Regions from separate parts of the Pacificibacter sp. AS14 genome, predicted to be linked through region 1. Evidence: riboswitches for the same ligand, from Rfam matches in the RefSeq annotation. Region 1 holds a riboswitch; the other holds the start of a gene.
The links. A riboswitch is a leader RNA that binds a small molecule or an ion and turns the genes downstream of it on or off. The one in region 1 is predicted to bind thiamine pyrophosphate.
Positions count from the first base shown of each region.

Region 1 (7,706 bases):
ACGATGCAAAAGTAGGTGATCCAAGATCACGCAGGCCATCATCGCTTCGCCAACAGGAACAGCGCGAATGCCGACGCAAGGATCGTGGCGACCCTTTGTGATCAAATTGGTGTCTTCGCCGGATTTGGTGACAGTTTTGCGCGAGGTTAGGATCGAACTGGTCGGCTTTACAGCAAAGCGCACGACCAAATCCTGCCCCGTGGAAATCCCACCCAGAATGCCGCCTGCATGATTGGACATGTAACGAGGGCCATCGTTGCCCATGCGGATTTCATCGGCGTTTTCTTCGCCAGTCAGACGTGCCGCGTTCATGCCTTCGCCAATTTCAACGCCCTTAACAGCATTGATGGACATCATTGCAGAGGCCAAATCAGTGTCGATCTTAGCATAAATCGGCGCGCCAAGGCCCGCCGGTGCGCCTTTTGCGACAACTTCAACCACGGCGCCCACGGACGAGCCAGATTTGCGAATATCATCTAGATACGCAGCCCAGTTCTTGGCTGTCACAGCGCTGGGCACCCAAAACGGATTATTGTCGATTTCCGCCATATCGCGCGCGCCAATGATGCCGTTTGGCCCGATTTGGGTCATATAGCCTTTGATCTCTAGATCTGGGATCAAGTGCGCCAGTGCTGCGCGGGCCACGCCACCAGCTGCAACACGTGCCGCAGTTTCGCGCGCCGAAGAACGCCCACCTCCGCGATAGTCGCGAATGCCGTATTTTTGAAAATAGGTGATGTCCGCATGACCAGGGCGGAACTTTTCTGAGATATCACCATAGTCTTTTGAACGCTGATCCGTGTTGCGGATCATCAATTGAATGGGTGTTCCAGTGGTCTTGCCATCAAACACACCAGACAAAATTTCGACCTGATCGGCTTCGCGGCGTTGGGTCGTGTATTTTGATGTGCCAGGTTTGCGTTTGTCGAGCCAGACTTGCAGCATCTCTTCTGTCAGCGCAATGCCAGGAGGGCAGCCGTCAACAGTTGCGCCAAGCGCAGGTCCGTGGCTTTCACCCCAAGTGGTGAAACGAAAGAGATGGCCGAATGTATTGATGCTCATGCTGTGCTCCTAGATCGCCCTTGGTTTAACGGGTGTTGACCGTCTGGGAAAGGGGGCGATGCGTCTTGGTCTTGTGCTTTGCAAATTTAGCGCTAAGTTACGCCCTACCTCGGGGTGCCACCACATGTGGCTGAGATGCGTAAAGCGGACCCGTAGAACCTGAACCGGCTAACACCGGCGGAGGGAAGGTATTCGCATCACCAGACGCGACCTTTTTCTTCGCCCATTTTTGAATGGAGCGAGCTATGAACTATAGCCTGACACTTGCGGCCAGCCTTTTGGCCACGTCAGCCTTTGCTGACCCTCTTACAATTTACGCACCTGACTATTTTGGCTCTGAGTGGGGCCCCGGACCTGCGATCAAGGCCGCGTTCGAAGAGACCTGCGATTGCGAAATCGAATATGTCACTGGCGATCTTTTGCCCCGTTTGTTGCTTGAAGGCGAACGCACCAATGCCGACATCGCCATTGGCTTTAACTCTGATGTGACCAAAAAAGCGCGGGAGTCGGATCTGTTTGTGCCGCATGGCGTCGATACATCTGCGCTGACTTTGCCGCTGGAGTGGACGGATGATACGTTTTTGCCCTTCAACTGGGGCTACACGGCCTTTGTCTATGACAACACGAAAATTACCAATCCGCCGACCAGCTTTGCTGAGCTTGTGAACAGCGATGAAGATTGGAAAATCGCGATTCAAGATCCACGGACGTCGATCTCTGGCTTGGCTTTGATTCTTTGGGGCAAGCAGGTTTTTGGTGATGATGCTGAGGCCGAGTGGGCCAAGCTTGCACCGAAAGTGACCACTGTCACCAAAGGCTGGTCTGAAGCCTACGGCATGTTCACCGACGGTGAAGTTGACATGGTGCTGTCCTACACGACGTCACCAGCGTACCATATCATCGCGGAAGAAGATCAAACCAAGTCTGCTGCATTGTTTGATGAAGGTCATTACTTCATGGTCGAATTGGCTGCTAAGTTGAAAACCACAGATCAACCCGAGCTCGCGGATCAATTCATGGCGTTTATCATGGATGAAAAGTTCCAAAAACTCATCCCAACAGCCAATTGGTCCTATCCAGCAGCTTTGCCAAAAGATCAGTGGCCTGAAGAGTTTTCGCAGCTCAACTATCCTGAAAAAGCGATCTTCTTAAATGAGGATCAAGCCGCTGCATTGCGGGACGAGGCAATCGCCGAATGGCGTCGCGCGTTCTCGCAATAAATCCTTGGCCGGGGCTGATTGTCGCTGGATTGGTGACGTTTTTCAGCCTCGGCACCTTGGCGGCTGTGGCTCTTCGGGCCGACGCGTTTGGTGCGCTTGATTCCTTTGATGTGGCCGCGGTGCGCTTTACCGTCGTGCAGGCTTTTTGGTCCGCCGTTCTGTCTGTTGCTTTGGCCATCCCCGTTGCGCGCGCCTTGGCGCGGCGGTCTTTTTGGGGGCGCCGTGCGTTGATCACGCTTTTGGGCGCGCCCTTTATTTTGCCGGTTATCGTCGCGATCCTAGGGCTTACAGCTGTCTTTGGTCGCAATGGAATCGTTGCCTATGGTTTGACTTTGGCTGGATTAGAGCCGATTTCGATCTATGGGTTTCATGGCGTTTTACTGGCGCATGTGTTTTTCAACCTGCCGCTGGCCACACGACTTTTGATCCATGGCTGGGGGTCTGTTCCTGCTGAGCAGTTTCGTTTGGCTGCATCACTTGATTTCTCTTGGCGGGATGTGTTTTTGCATATTGAATGGCCTATGCTGCGCAATCTTGTGCCGGGGCTTTTGGTCATCATTTTCTTGATTTGCACCACAAGTTTTGCCGTCGCTTTGACCTTTGGTGGGGGGCCCAAGGCCACCACAGTGGAATTGGCCATTTACCAAGCTTTCAAGTTTGATTTCGATATTGGCAAGGCAGCCCTTTTGGCGGGGGTGCAGTTCGCGATTTGCGGGGCGGCTGCATTGGCGTCACTGTGGCTTTCTGTCCCGCAAGCCGCCATGGGCGGACAGGATCGCGCGGTGCAGCGGTTTGATAAGGGACGAGTAATGTCGAAAATCATCGATAGTGCTTGGATCACGTTCGCGACGCTGTTCTTGGCCGTGCCTTTGCTTGCCATCGTAATGCAGGGCGCGCCGTATATTTTATCCCTGCCAACGTCTGTTTGGTCGTCTGCACTGCGGTCTTTGGTGACCGCTTTGGGCTCCGCAGGCCTTACGATTGTCTTTGCGGTGAGCTTAGCGCTGGTGGCCCTACGATGGCGCTGGCTGGAAGGTTTGGGCATGTTGAGCGTCGCGGCCTCGCCATTGGTGATGGGGACGGGACTGTTCATCATGGTGTTCCCATTTGTGGACCCTGCGCGCATCGCATTGCTGATCACAGCCTTGGTCAATGCAGTGATGTCATTGCCGTTTGTATTGCGTTCTATTGGGCCAGCTGTGCGGGCTTGCGAAGATCGGTTCGGGCCGCTGTCTGACAGTCTTGGGGTGACAGGATGGGCGCGGGTGCGTTTGGTTATATTGCCCCGTATTCGCGCGCCCCTAGGGTTTTCAGCGGGATTGGCCGCGGCGCTGTCTATGGGTGATTTAGGTGTAGTGACACTGTTTGCACGCCCTGATGGGGCCACTTTGCCGTTGCAGATTTACCGACTGATGGGTGCTTACCGGATGGAGCAAGCGATGGGCGCTGCTCTGTTGTTGCTCGTGTTAAGTCTTGCTTTGTTTTATCTTTTTGATCGAGGAGGACGTGGTCGTGCTAAGTCTTAAGGGCGTCGTAATTGAACAAGATGGCTTTAGGCTTAGGGCTGATGTCGCGATCAATTCTAGTCGGCGGGTTGCTGTGCTCGGACCTTCTGGTGCGGGCAAAAGTACCTTGCTGGCGGCGATTGGTGGATACCTGCCTATCACGCATGGCGATATCCTTTGGCATGGGGACAGCATCGTCAAATTGCGGCCAAATCAACGCCCTGTGTCCAACGTTTTCCAAGACAACAATCTGTTTCCGCATATGACCGCGCTGCAAAATGTAGGTTTGGGAATCAATCCAAACCTGCGGTTAAGTGCGGCGGATGAAGACCGTGTTCTGAGGGCTTTGGGGGCTGTGGGCCTTTCTGGCATGGAAGCGCGTTTGCCCGCAGCTTTGTCTGGCGGACAACAAAGCCGCGTCGCATTGGCACGCTTGTTGGTGCAAGAAAAGCCATTGGTGCTTTTGGATGAGCCGTTTTCTGCGCTTGGGCCCGCGATGCGGGTCGAGATGGCTGATCTTGCGCGTGATGTTGGCGCGCGCATTGGTGCAACTGTGATGATGGTCAGTCACGACATCAAAGATGTGGAACGCTTTGCCCAAGATGTTGTGTGGGTCGAGGACTGTCTGTGCCATGGGCCACGTGCGCTGGACGATTTTTTGAAAGCCCCCCCCGCAGGGTTCACGACCTATGTCGGTGATTGAATGAAAAAAGGCGCCCCAAATGGAGCGCCTTTTTTGTTGGTCTCAGCCTGAATTTACAGGTCGAATTTTTTGCCTTTGTGCGGTGCCCACAATTTCTTGTTTGTGAGGTACAGCAGAACAGTCAGCAAGAAGAGGAACGTCACAGCAACGAAACCGGCTTGTTTGCGGGCCATCATTTTTGGCTCTGCTGTCCACATCAAGAATGAGGCAACATCTTCGGCTTCGTGGTGCAGCTCGTTAGAGTGTTCGTCAGCGAATTCAACGTCTTCACCGTAAAGTGGTTGCGCCATAGCGATCCAGCTGCCGCTGGTTGTATGAGCCCCGTGCTCGTCTTTGCACTCATCAGGGTAACCACCGGGTGCAAATGCTTGATTGTAGTAGCCAGGGAAATCCTCAGGCGCACAAGCTGGTGCATCAACGTAACCCGTCAAGATAGATACGATGTATTCTGGGCCGCCGATGCCGTTGAAGAGCTGGCTCATACCCGTACCCATTGGGCCATGAAAGCCCGCGCGTGCTTTTGCCATAAGTGACAGATCCGGAATGGTGGAATCTGACGATGTCGGGAAATGGTCAGCCGGTATGCGGGGGCGGTCGTCATCGAGTTCAGCATCATAGATGTCGAACTGGCCAGCATAGGCGCGCACTTGATCTTCTGGCAGGTGTGGCCCGCCTTCGTCGGCAAGTGTGCGAATTGGCACGTGCTGTAGGCCGTGACAGGCTGAACAGACTTCGGTGTAGATCTGAAGACCACGTTGAAGTTGGTTCTGATCGTATGTGCCAAACGGACCTTCAAAGCTGAAGTCCACGTCGTGCATGTGACCTGTGTCACCGGCAGCCATTGCCCCACCAGCGCCAAGCGCCAGTGCGGTAAAAGCGGAGAGAGTAAGTTTCTTAAACATTGTTCCTAAGTCCTTTCTCACTCTGCCGAGTCTTTGGCAGCGCCAGGATAGTGAGCCACGAAGTCATCTTCGATGGTCGCAGGCAGTGGCAATGGTTTCTCGAACACGCCGAGAAGTGGCAAGATCACCAAGAAGTAGGCGAACCAGTATGTTGCACCGATCAAAGAGATCCAGTCATGTGGGAACTCAGTGTCACGTGCACCAACCCACATCAGAACCATGAAGTCGACGCAGAGCAGAGTGAACCACCATTTGAACATCGGGCGGTATTTGCCAGACCGTACAGAGGATGTGTCGAGCCATGGCGCCAAGGCCATAACAAAGATCGCACCGAACATCGCCAGAACACCAAAGAATTTCGCATCAACGATGCCCGCTGTGATGAAGGAGGCGAATTGAACCGCCCATACATCTGCAGTGAAGGCGCGCAAAATCGCGTAAAACGGCAAGTAGTACCATTCAGGAACGATGTGCGAAGGTGTCGAGAGAGGGTTTGCAGGGATGTAGTTATCAGGGTGACCGAGGTAGTTTGGCATAAAGCCAACGACCGCGAAGAACGCCACCAAAACAATGCCGAGCGCAAAGAGATCTTTGATCACAAAGTATGGCCAGAACGGCAAGGTGTCTTTTTTCACTTCGGCTTTAGATCCACGACGTACTTCAACACCTGTTGGGTTGTTGTTGCCTGTGTGGTGGAAGGCCCAGATGTGAACAATCACAAGGCCAGCAATCACGAATGGCAGCAAGTAGTGCAGTGAGAAGAAGCGGTTCAGCGTGGCGTTGTCCACAGCCGGTCCGCCCAAAAGCCACGTTTGCAAGGCTTCACCAACGAATGGGATCGCGCCGAACAGGCCGGTGATCACAGTCGCACCCCAGAAGGACATCTGACCCCAAGGCAAAACGTAGCCCAAGAAACCAGTCGCCATCATAAGCAAGTAGATGAGCATGCCGATGATCCATGTGATCTCGCGTGGGGCTTTGTAGGAGCCATAGTAGAGACCGCGGAAAATGTGCAGATACACAGCGATAAAGAACAAAGACGCACCGTTTGCGTGCAAGTAACGCAACATATGGCCGCCGTTCACGTCGCGCATGATGTGCTCAACAGAGGCAAAGGCCATATCAACGTGTGGCGTGTAATGCATCACAAGAACGATACCGGTGACGATTTGCAAAACCAGACAGAACGCGAGGACAATGCCCCAAATCCACATCCAGTTCAGGTTTTTAGGGGTAGGTGCCGTCAATGTTGAATGAACAAGGCCAATAATTGGCAGGCGACCATTAATCCACTTTTCGATACCTGTTTTAGGTTCGTAGTGGTCGTGCGGAATACCAGACATCAGTTTCTCCCTCAGCCCAATACGATTTCAGTGTCGCCATCAAAGGCAGCTACTGGAACAGGCAGGTTGCGTGGAGCTGGGCCTTTGCGGATGCGGCCAGCTGTATCGTAATGAGAGCCGTGACAAGGGCAGAACCAACCACCAAAATCGCCAGAGCCATCGCCAAGCGGGACACAGCCAAGGTGGGTACATACACCCATCATCACCAACCATTCGCCGTTTTCGTCCAGCGTGCGGTTTGCGTCGGCAGCATCAGCGCCAGCCGCGAGGTTGTCATTTTCAGCGTTACCATCAATCAATACGGAAAGATCGACGGCGCGTGCGGCGTCTATTTCGTCTTGCGTACGGCGACGAATGAACACGGGTTTGCCGCGCCATTTCACAGTCAGCTGTGTGCCGACTTCGATATCGCTGATGTCGACGCGAATAGAGGACAAAGCCTTAACATCCGCGGAGGGGTTCATTTGGTTGACCAGCGGCCATACTGCGGCGCCTGTCGCGACTGCACCAGCGCCAGCTGTGGCGTAGTACAAAAAGTCGCGGCGGTTGCCTTCGTGTTCGTCTGCGTGGGACACGAGCAATTCTCCATTGTCTCAAGCCGGTAATCCGGCCAATGCATAAGAAGGCCACGGTTTCCCGAAGCCCTGCTGAGGCGCTTTTAGCCGCGTCATCGCGCTACGTCCAGCGTGCATTACGTCGCAAGTGGGGCGCGTTGTCGCGGGAGCACAGTTTGTTGGCATATCGTTTTGTGAGCTCTGTTGCCAAAGTCACGTAAACTCAACTAATATAGAGATGCATTTTTGTGCGATTCCTCTTATATTTGGATATGGCCATGTTTCGAACATCCTCTGCCGTGCTTTTCACAACAGCCCTTGCCGCCATCCCGTTGTCTGCAAATGCCGACACTGAAATTTCTTTTTATGGGGGCTATCAGACAGCACCCCATACTGTGATTACGGGTGACGATCCTG
Region 1 is NZ_JBBMQI010000008.1:73,521-81,226, forward strand. Features, by position in the region: gene aroC (chorismate synthase) at 1-1,062, opposite strand, end outside; TPP riboswitch at 1,163-1,265, shown strand; gene thiB (thiamine ABC transporter substrate binding subunit) at 1,308-2,282, shown strand; gene WNY38_RS09850 (thiamine/thiamine pyrophosphate ABC transporter permease ThiP) at 2,258-3,808, shown strand; gene WNY38_RS09855 (ATP-binding cassette domain-containing protein) at 3,795-4,490, shown strand; gene WNY38_RS09860 (cytochrome c1) at 4,544-5,392, opposite strand; gene petB (cytochrome b) at 5,410-6,735, opposite strand; gene petA (ubiquinol-cytochrome c reductase iron-sulfur subunit) at 6,747-7,310, opposite strand; gene WNY38_RS09875 (outer membrane beta-barrel protein) at 7,568-7,706, shown strand, end outside.

Region 2 (7,706 bases), on a different contig from region 1:
GCTGTTTTTCGCGTTCAAGATAACGATCCCCAACCCCGCCCGCGCGCCAACATATTCGGCAAAGATCGCAGCGACGACGGCATAGGTGATCGAAATGCGCAGCCCTGCAAAGAAATACGGCATCGCGGATGGCAGCCGCGCACGACGAAACACAACGCGCTTCGAGGCCCCCATCGAGCGCAAAAGCTCTTCGATTTCAGGGTCGGTGGAATCGTATCCGTCGACCAAAGCCACCAGCATAGGAAAGAAGGTCACCAGCGTGACCAGCAAGATTTTGGGCGTCAGATCAAAGCCGAACCACAGCACGACCAAGGGTGCGATCGCGACCAAGGGCAAGGTCTGACTGACCACAAAAATTGGAAACAAAGCACGGCGCAGGCGCGGCATAAAATCCAACGCAATCGACAGTACGAAAGCAACGGTCAGCGACAATGAGAACCCAGCAAGCGTAGCCTGCAACGTCGGCACTGTGTTGTGCCACAGCACTTCACGGTTCAACACCATCTGTTCCAGCACGCGCGATGGCGCGGGCAATATCAACGGGGAAATTCCCGATATTCGAACGTAAAGTTCCCATAGCGCAAAAGCACTGACAACACTTAAGACGGCAGGCAAGCCGCGTGTCAGGCCTGCGCCTGAACGGCGAGGCAACGGATTTTGCATCAGATCAGCGCTTGGAAGGGCTGTTGGCAGAGACCGTTAAATCAATTGTGACATGGCCGTTTGGCGGGCCGAAGCGGCAAAACGCCTGTTCGAGCGTCGCAAAAACCGGCCCTGCATCGCCGCTGAGACGGGTGCAGAAATTCTTTGACCTTAGAAACGTGCCGCTTTGCTTAAGAAACTCAATGCAGCCCATGATTTCAGCCATGTGATTGCCCGCGCCCATCACGTATAGCGAAAACTGCGCGTCTGCGAATTGGCCTTTGTCAGGGGTCTCAGCAATGGCACTCAGTGCGCTTTGCTGGCGCGACACCAAAGGCTCAGACGGGTTCGCCAGCGCGTTGGTTTGGCAAATGGGATCATCAGGCTCGCCGGGGCAACCGCGCGATAAGGTGCTGCGCAACACGATGTGCTGACCTGTTGAGGCCGCCGCACTGTACAGGTCGCGCAATGCTGGAAATAAGACTTCGGGCGGTCCGACGATCAGAGTTGAAATATCATCAGTCTCAATCCGCAATTTATCGCGCCATGGATCAAGAGCGTGAAGTGACGATAAAATCACATCCACGAACCCATCGGTCATCGGATAAAGGGAAACTTGTGCGCCTACAAACATTTCTGTCCTCCTTGCTACGCTGGCATTATCCAGATCAGCTTTAAGGGTCCGTGGGCTTGTGCCCCCATCTCAGCCGCGACATGACGCGGCTCCCCTGTGGTTTCGTATGATTTGCAGATCGCTTGATTGATTGCAACCCTCAAAAGAGATGTGGAGATTTACAGATGTTCCAAGACGTAACAGCAACGGCGCAGGGTCAGACTTGAGTTGGTGCCAGTGAACTTTCTGTTCCTCACGGTGGCGAGCGATTGTAGCAGACATAAAAAAAGGCGCGGGGAACTTAATCCCTGCGCCTTTATAAATACAATGAGCGTTGCCTGTCGTGGGAGCACCCATTTCGTTAGCTAAATCGCAGTGAACGATCACCTGTCCTACGTCAAAGGTTCATCCGAGCGCGTAGCCAGCGCCACGCACAGTACGCACTGGGTCTTCGCCACCGTGTTGGCAAAGCGCCTTGCGCAGACGTCCGATGTGGACGTCTACAGTACGTGTATCGACATAGATATCGCGTCCCCAGACCCGATCCAGCAACTGTTCACGTGACCATACGCGACCAGGCTTTTCCATGAAGGTGGTCAAAAGGCGAAACTCCGTTGGGCCCAGCTTTAGGGCGCTGTCAGAGCGCGTTACCTTATGGGTCTCAGCGTCCAGACGGATGTCATCAAAAGACAACACCTGCCCCACCGCTGATGGACGCACACGACGCAATTGCGTGCGTACGCGCGCCATCAATTCGATGACCGAGTAAGGCTTGACCACATAGTCATCCGCCCCCGTTTCCAAACCGCGCACACGGTCAACGTCTTCAGAGCGTGCTGACAGCATGATGATCGGGATTTGACGTGTCTCTGCGCGGGATTTTAAGCGACGACAAATTTCAATGCCAGACACACCGGGCAACATCCAATCGAGGACGATGATGTCCGGTGCCTCTTCACCTACAAACATCAAGGCATCATCGCCATTTTCGGCTTTGGTGACCTGAAAGCCTTCTGATTCAAAGTTGTAGCCCAAGACTTCACGCTGCGCTGGCTCATCTTCGACAAGCAAAACATGAGGACGATCGACAGACATCAGAACGACTCCATATCCATGTCAGTGTGAGAGGTCAGATCGCCCTTTGGACGGCCTTCTTCAGGCATTTCACCCGTGACAAGGTAGATCACTTGCTCGGCAATAGAGGTTGCGTGATCGCCCATACGTTCGATGTTTTTGGCGATGAAATGCAAGTGCATACAGGCAGAAATGTTGCGAGGATCTTCCATCATATAGGTCAGGAATTCACGAAACAACGCGTTGTACATTTGGTCAACGTCAAGGTCGCGTTGGCGCACTTGCTCGGCCAGTTCTGCGTCGCGCTGGATGTAGGCATCAAGCGCAAGCTTAAGCATTTCTTCGACTTCACGGGCCATACGGCGAATAGAGGCACCTGCCCCCGCGATCGGATGCATATCGGCCAGAACACCTGTGCGCTTGGCCAAGTTTTTCGCGTAGTCGCCACAGCGTTCCAAATTGCCTGCGATTTTCATCACAGTCAAAACAGTGCGCAAATCACCCGCTGCAGGAGACCGCAATGCGATCACACGTGCGGCTTCTTCGTTGATTTTTTCTTCCAAAGTATCGATGGCTTTGTCAGAGGCACGCACTTTGGCTGCCAGCTCAATATCACGTTCTTCCAAGGCTTGCGCCGCAGAGGTGATGTTGGCTTCGACCATGCCACCCATTTTCATTATCAGGGCTTGGATAGCTTCTAGATCGCGGTCAAAAACCGACGCGATGTGTTTGTCATTTGTCATAGAAGTCACTCCTTAGCCGATCCGGCCAGTGATGTAGGACTCAGTACGCGGGTCCTGTGGATTGGTAAAAATATGGCCTGTTTCGCCATACTCAACAAGATTTCCAAGGTGGAAAAACGCAGTCTTTTGGCTCACACGCGCAGCTTGCTGCATGGAGTGCGTGACGATCACAACAGAGAAGTTTTCGCGCAACTCGTCAATCAACTCTTCAACTTGAGCGGTGGCGATGGGGTCAAGCGCAGAACAAGGCTCATCCATCAACAGAACTTCAGGTTCAGTGGCAATGGCGCGCGCAATACACAAACGCTGCTGCTGGCCGCCGGAAAGACCTGTACCAGGGGAATGCAGACGGTCTTTGACTTCGTTCCAAATCGCGCCGCGGCGCAGGGATTTCTCGACGATTTCGTCAAGATCCGCCTTGGAACGCGCAAGGCCGTGAATACGTGGCCCGTAAGCGATGTTGTCGTAGATCGACTTTGGGAATGGGTTCGGTTTTTGGAACACCATGCCAACCTTGGCGCGCAACTGCACCGGATCGACCCGTTTGTCGTAAATGTCTTCACCTTCGATCTTGATAGAGCCTTCAACGCGGCAAATATCGATGGTGTCGTTCATCCGGTTCAAACAGCGCAAGAATGTCGACTTGCCGCAGCCAGAGGGACCGATAAAGGCCGTCACGGTTTTGTCTTTGATCTCGACATTGACGTCTTTGATCGCGTGGGTGTCTCCGTAGTAGACCTGCACACCTTTGGCGGAAATTTTATTGTCATTCATGTCAACGTCTCTTTTCACAATTCGCATATCGTTCATTGTCTGTAATCCTGTTCTACCAGCGGCGCTCGAAGCGACGGCGGAGGATGACGGCGATGATGTTCATGGTCATCAAGAAGCCAAGGAGGATGATAATCCCGCCCCAAGCGCGTTCATAATACGCAGGGTCGGCACGTTTGGCCCATTCGTAGATTTGGGCAGGCATCGCGGAGTTCGGATCAAGAAAGCCTGAGGCAATCCCATCGGGCATGTTCGAGGCGATAAAGCCAACCATACCGATGAGCAGCAAAGGCGCTGTTTCCCCCAAAGCCTGTGCCAGACCGATAATAGTCCCAGTTAAAATGCCGGGCATAGCCAGCGGCAGCACGTGGTGGAATACGGACTGCATTTTTGAGGCGCCGATGCCCAAAGCCGCATCGCGGATGGATGGGGGCACAGCTTTCAAAGACGCACGTGTCGAAATGATGATCGTTGGCAGTGTCATAAGCGTCAAAACCAAGCCGCCCACCAAAGGCGCGGATTGCGGCAAATGCGCGAACTGGATGAACACAGCCAAGCCCAAGATACCAAAGACGATAGACGGCACAGCTGCGAGGTTCGAGATGTTCACCTCGATCAAATCGGTCCATCTGTTTTGTGGTGCGAACTCTTCAAGATAGATCGATGCAGCCACACCAATCGGCAAGGCCAGCCCCAAAACGACAATCATCATAAACAAAGACCCAAGCATGGACACACCGATACCGGCTTGCTCTGGCCGCGATTCAGAGGCGTCGGCCCCAAAGATGAAATCAGCGTTAAAGGTTGTTTCCATCATGTCGGCCGCGACCATTTCGTCCGCAACGTCCAGATGCTCAAGGTCTAAGTTCTTGTCATTGATCAAAGCCTCGCGCGTGACGCGGCCTTTGAAATAGCCATCCACACGCGAAGACGCGAGGATACGGAAATTCATCGTTGTGCCGATCACGCTTGGATCAGCCAGAACCACATCACGTACCTGTGCGGGCGCGGATGAGGACAGGATTTTTGCGACGTCTTTGGCCTTGGCGAAAGGATTGTCGATGCCTTGGGCTTCTAGCGCCACGACCAAGGCATTTTCAATCAAAGGTTTATAGCCAAAGGTCGTGACCTTTTTCAATTCTTCTGGATCACGGTTGCCCGTTTTGTCCAGTTTTGCCTCAACCAATTCGATGGGAATGGTCACGAACGTCTGCTTAAACGCTGGCGAACCGTTGCCGATGATTGACACCAAAAGCGCGACCAGAAAGCACATGCCAAGCGCGATGGCGCCGATGCCGTAAGCCTTGAAACGCGTCTCAGAGGCGTTGCGCTTTTTCGTGCGCTCATCAAGTTTCAGCAGTGAGTTCTTGGGCTTGGGGGATTGATTTGCGGATAGATCAGACATTAGTCGTACTGCTCCCGGTATTTGCGCACGATAACCAGTGCGACAATGTTCAAGCATAGGGTGATGACGAAAAGCGTCATGCCAAGTGCAAAGGCGACAAGGGCTTCAGGGGACGAGAAATCCGCATCCCCGGTCAGCTGGCTCACGATCCGTGTGGTCACTGTGGTCATGGCCTCGAAAGGGTTCATAGACAGGCGCGCTGCGGCCCCTGCCCCAAGCACAACGATCATCGTCTCGCCGATGGCGCGTGATGTGGCCAAAAGGATAGCCCCAACAATACCTGGCAAGGCCGCGGGCAAGATCACTTGCTTAACCGTTTCAGATTTTGTAGCGCCAATACCCAAAGACCCGTCACGCAAAGACTGCGGGACTGAGTTGATGATGTCGTCTGACAGCGATGAGATAAAGGGGATCAACATGATGCCCATAACCAAACCCGCTGTGATCACGGCTGTGCCGCCCTGCATCCAGTTCACACCCAAGGTGCCGTCTTTACCGAAAAAGCTGACCAACATCGGACCAACTGTCAAAAGCGCAAACAAGCCGTAAACAATTGTGGGGATACCCGCGAGCACTTCCAAAAGCGGCTTCGCGATGCCGCGTGTTTTTGGACCTGCATATTCAGACAAGTAAACAGCTGCGAACAAGCCAATTGGAACCGCGACAAGCAAAGAGATGAAGGAGACATAGAATGTCCCCCAAAACAAAGGCAAAATCCCAAGTTCTGAGCCACCGCCAAAAGATGGTGCCCATGTCGTGCCGAAAAAGAAATCCGCCGCGGGGTAGACTTTGAAAAACTCTATGGTGTTGAAAATCAGCGAGAACACGATCCCGCCGGTGGTCAAGACCGCAATAGAGGCCGCCCCGATCAAAAGCCCCAAGATGACTTTTTCCACAGAATTGCGCGCGCGTTGCGTGCTTGATGTGGATCTATAGGCCAACGTAAATCCGATGGCCGCGGCTGCGATGACCGCGACAGTCATCAACCATCCGCCCCAATTCGACAGGGATCGGTATTCTTGTGCGGCAATCAAGACGTAGTCTTCGACGTCTGCGCCCAAAGCAACACCCAAGTTGGCGAGCATGCCTCGAATGTCTTGCGCGCCGACAAGGTTTTGCGTCTCTTGCGCGGTCATTACGCCTTGCGACACTGCTGTATTAAGTCCGTCAGCGACGCGGCGGACATCTGACATAATCAGGTTCAAAGCGCCATCGTCGGCGAAATTATTAGAAGCAATATGCGAGGCCACATTGACCTGAATAAGCATCGGTTGAACGATCAACCAAAGGACCAAAAGGCCCATGCTTGGGATCAAAGCCGACAACATCACGTTTGAGCCATAGTAGCTCGGCAGGGAATGAAGATTACGAATGTCTCCGCCTGCATCTTTCATGGCGCGAGCACGCCCAAGAAAAAAACCGGTCAGTCCAATGACGATAACCAATACGAAAAGCCAAAGCGCGGGCATGTATAGCTCCCTGTGCGGTCGAGTTTAAGGCGAAGATGCATCTTGGCCCGTTTCGGTGTAAAGGCGGCGCAAGGCAATCCCCGCGCCGCCTTCTATTGTTTGGTAAACCCCAAAAGGCTTACTTCATCACAACGCCTTCAGCGACAACAGCTTGTGTGTCTGCAAGAGCTGGATCGGATACGAGACCGTACTCAGCCAATGGGCCGTCTGGACCAGCCATGTCGTCAGATACGAAGAAGTCTGCGTATTCTTGAAGACCTGGGATCACACCGATGTGCGCTTTTTTGATGTAGAAGTAGAGTGGGCGTGACACTGGGTATACGCCTTCAGCGATCGCTTCTGTTGTTGGAACAACGCCAGCCATTGTTGCAACTTGCAACTTGTCTGTGTTGTTTTCGTAGAATGCGAGACCAAAAACGCCGATGCCGTTTTTGTTGCTGTCGATACGTGCAAGTGTTTCTGTGTAGTCGCCGTCGATGTCGACTGACAGACCGTCTGTACGGATAGACATACAAGCTTCTTCAGCGTGATCTTCGTCGCCTTTAAGCTCAACAAATTTAGCAAAGTCGCCAGTTTCTTCACAACCAGTCAAGATCACTTTTTCGTCGAACACTTCGCGTGTGCCGTGCTTGGTACCTGGGATGAAGGCCATGATAGGCTGAGCTGGGAACGCAGGGTTCACTTGATCCCAAGTTGTGTTCGGGTTTGCAACTGCAACACCGTCAACGATGATCTCAGCAGCCAAAGCTTTGTACCAATCGGACTGTGTGAATTCGAAAGAGTTGCCGTTGAGGTCAGATGCGAACACGATACCATCGTAACCGATACGCACTTCAACGATGTCAGTCACGCCAGCTTCAGCACAAGCAACAACTTCTTTGTCTTTGATTTTGCGTGATGCGTTGGCAATATCGATTGTGTTTTCGCCAAGACCTTCACAGAAGCGTTTGAGGCCAGCGGAAGAGCCGCCAGATTCAACAACTGGTGTT
Region 2 is NZ_JBBMQI010000001.1:339,078-346,783, forward strand. Features, by position in the region: gene WNY38_RS01680 (ABC transporter permease) at 1-663, opposite strand, end outside; gene WNY38_RS01685 (YkoF family thiamine/hydroxymethylpyrimidine-binding protein) at 668-1,276, opposite strand; TPP riboswitch at 1,270-1,382, opposite strand; gene phoB (phosphate regulon transcriptional regulator PhoB) at 1,661-2,350, opposite strand; gene phoU (phosphate signaling complex protein PhoU) at 2,350-3,072, opposite strand; gene pstB (phosphate ABC transporter ATP-binding protein PstB) at 3,085-3,882, opposite strand; gene pstA (phosphate ABC transporter permease PstA) at 3,899-5,248, opposite strand; gene pstC (phosphate ABC transporter permease subunit PstC) at 5,248-6,717, opposite strand; gene WNY38_RS01715 (substrate-binding domain-containing protein) at 6,836-7,706, opposite strand, start outside.
Region 2: it holds a riboswitch for thiamine pyrophosphate, as region 1 does, so the genes downstream of both, WNY38_RS01685 (YkoF family thiamine/hydroxymethylpyrimidine-binding protein) here and thiB (thiamine ABC transporter substrate binding subunit) in region 1, are expected to answer to the same signal.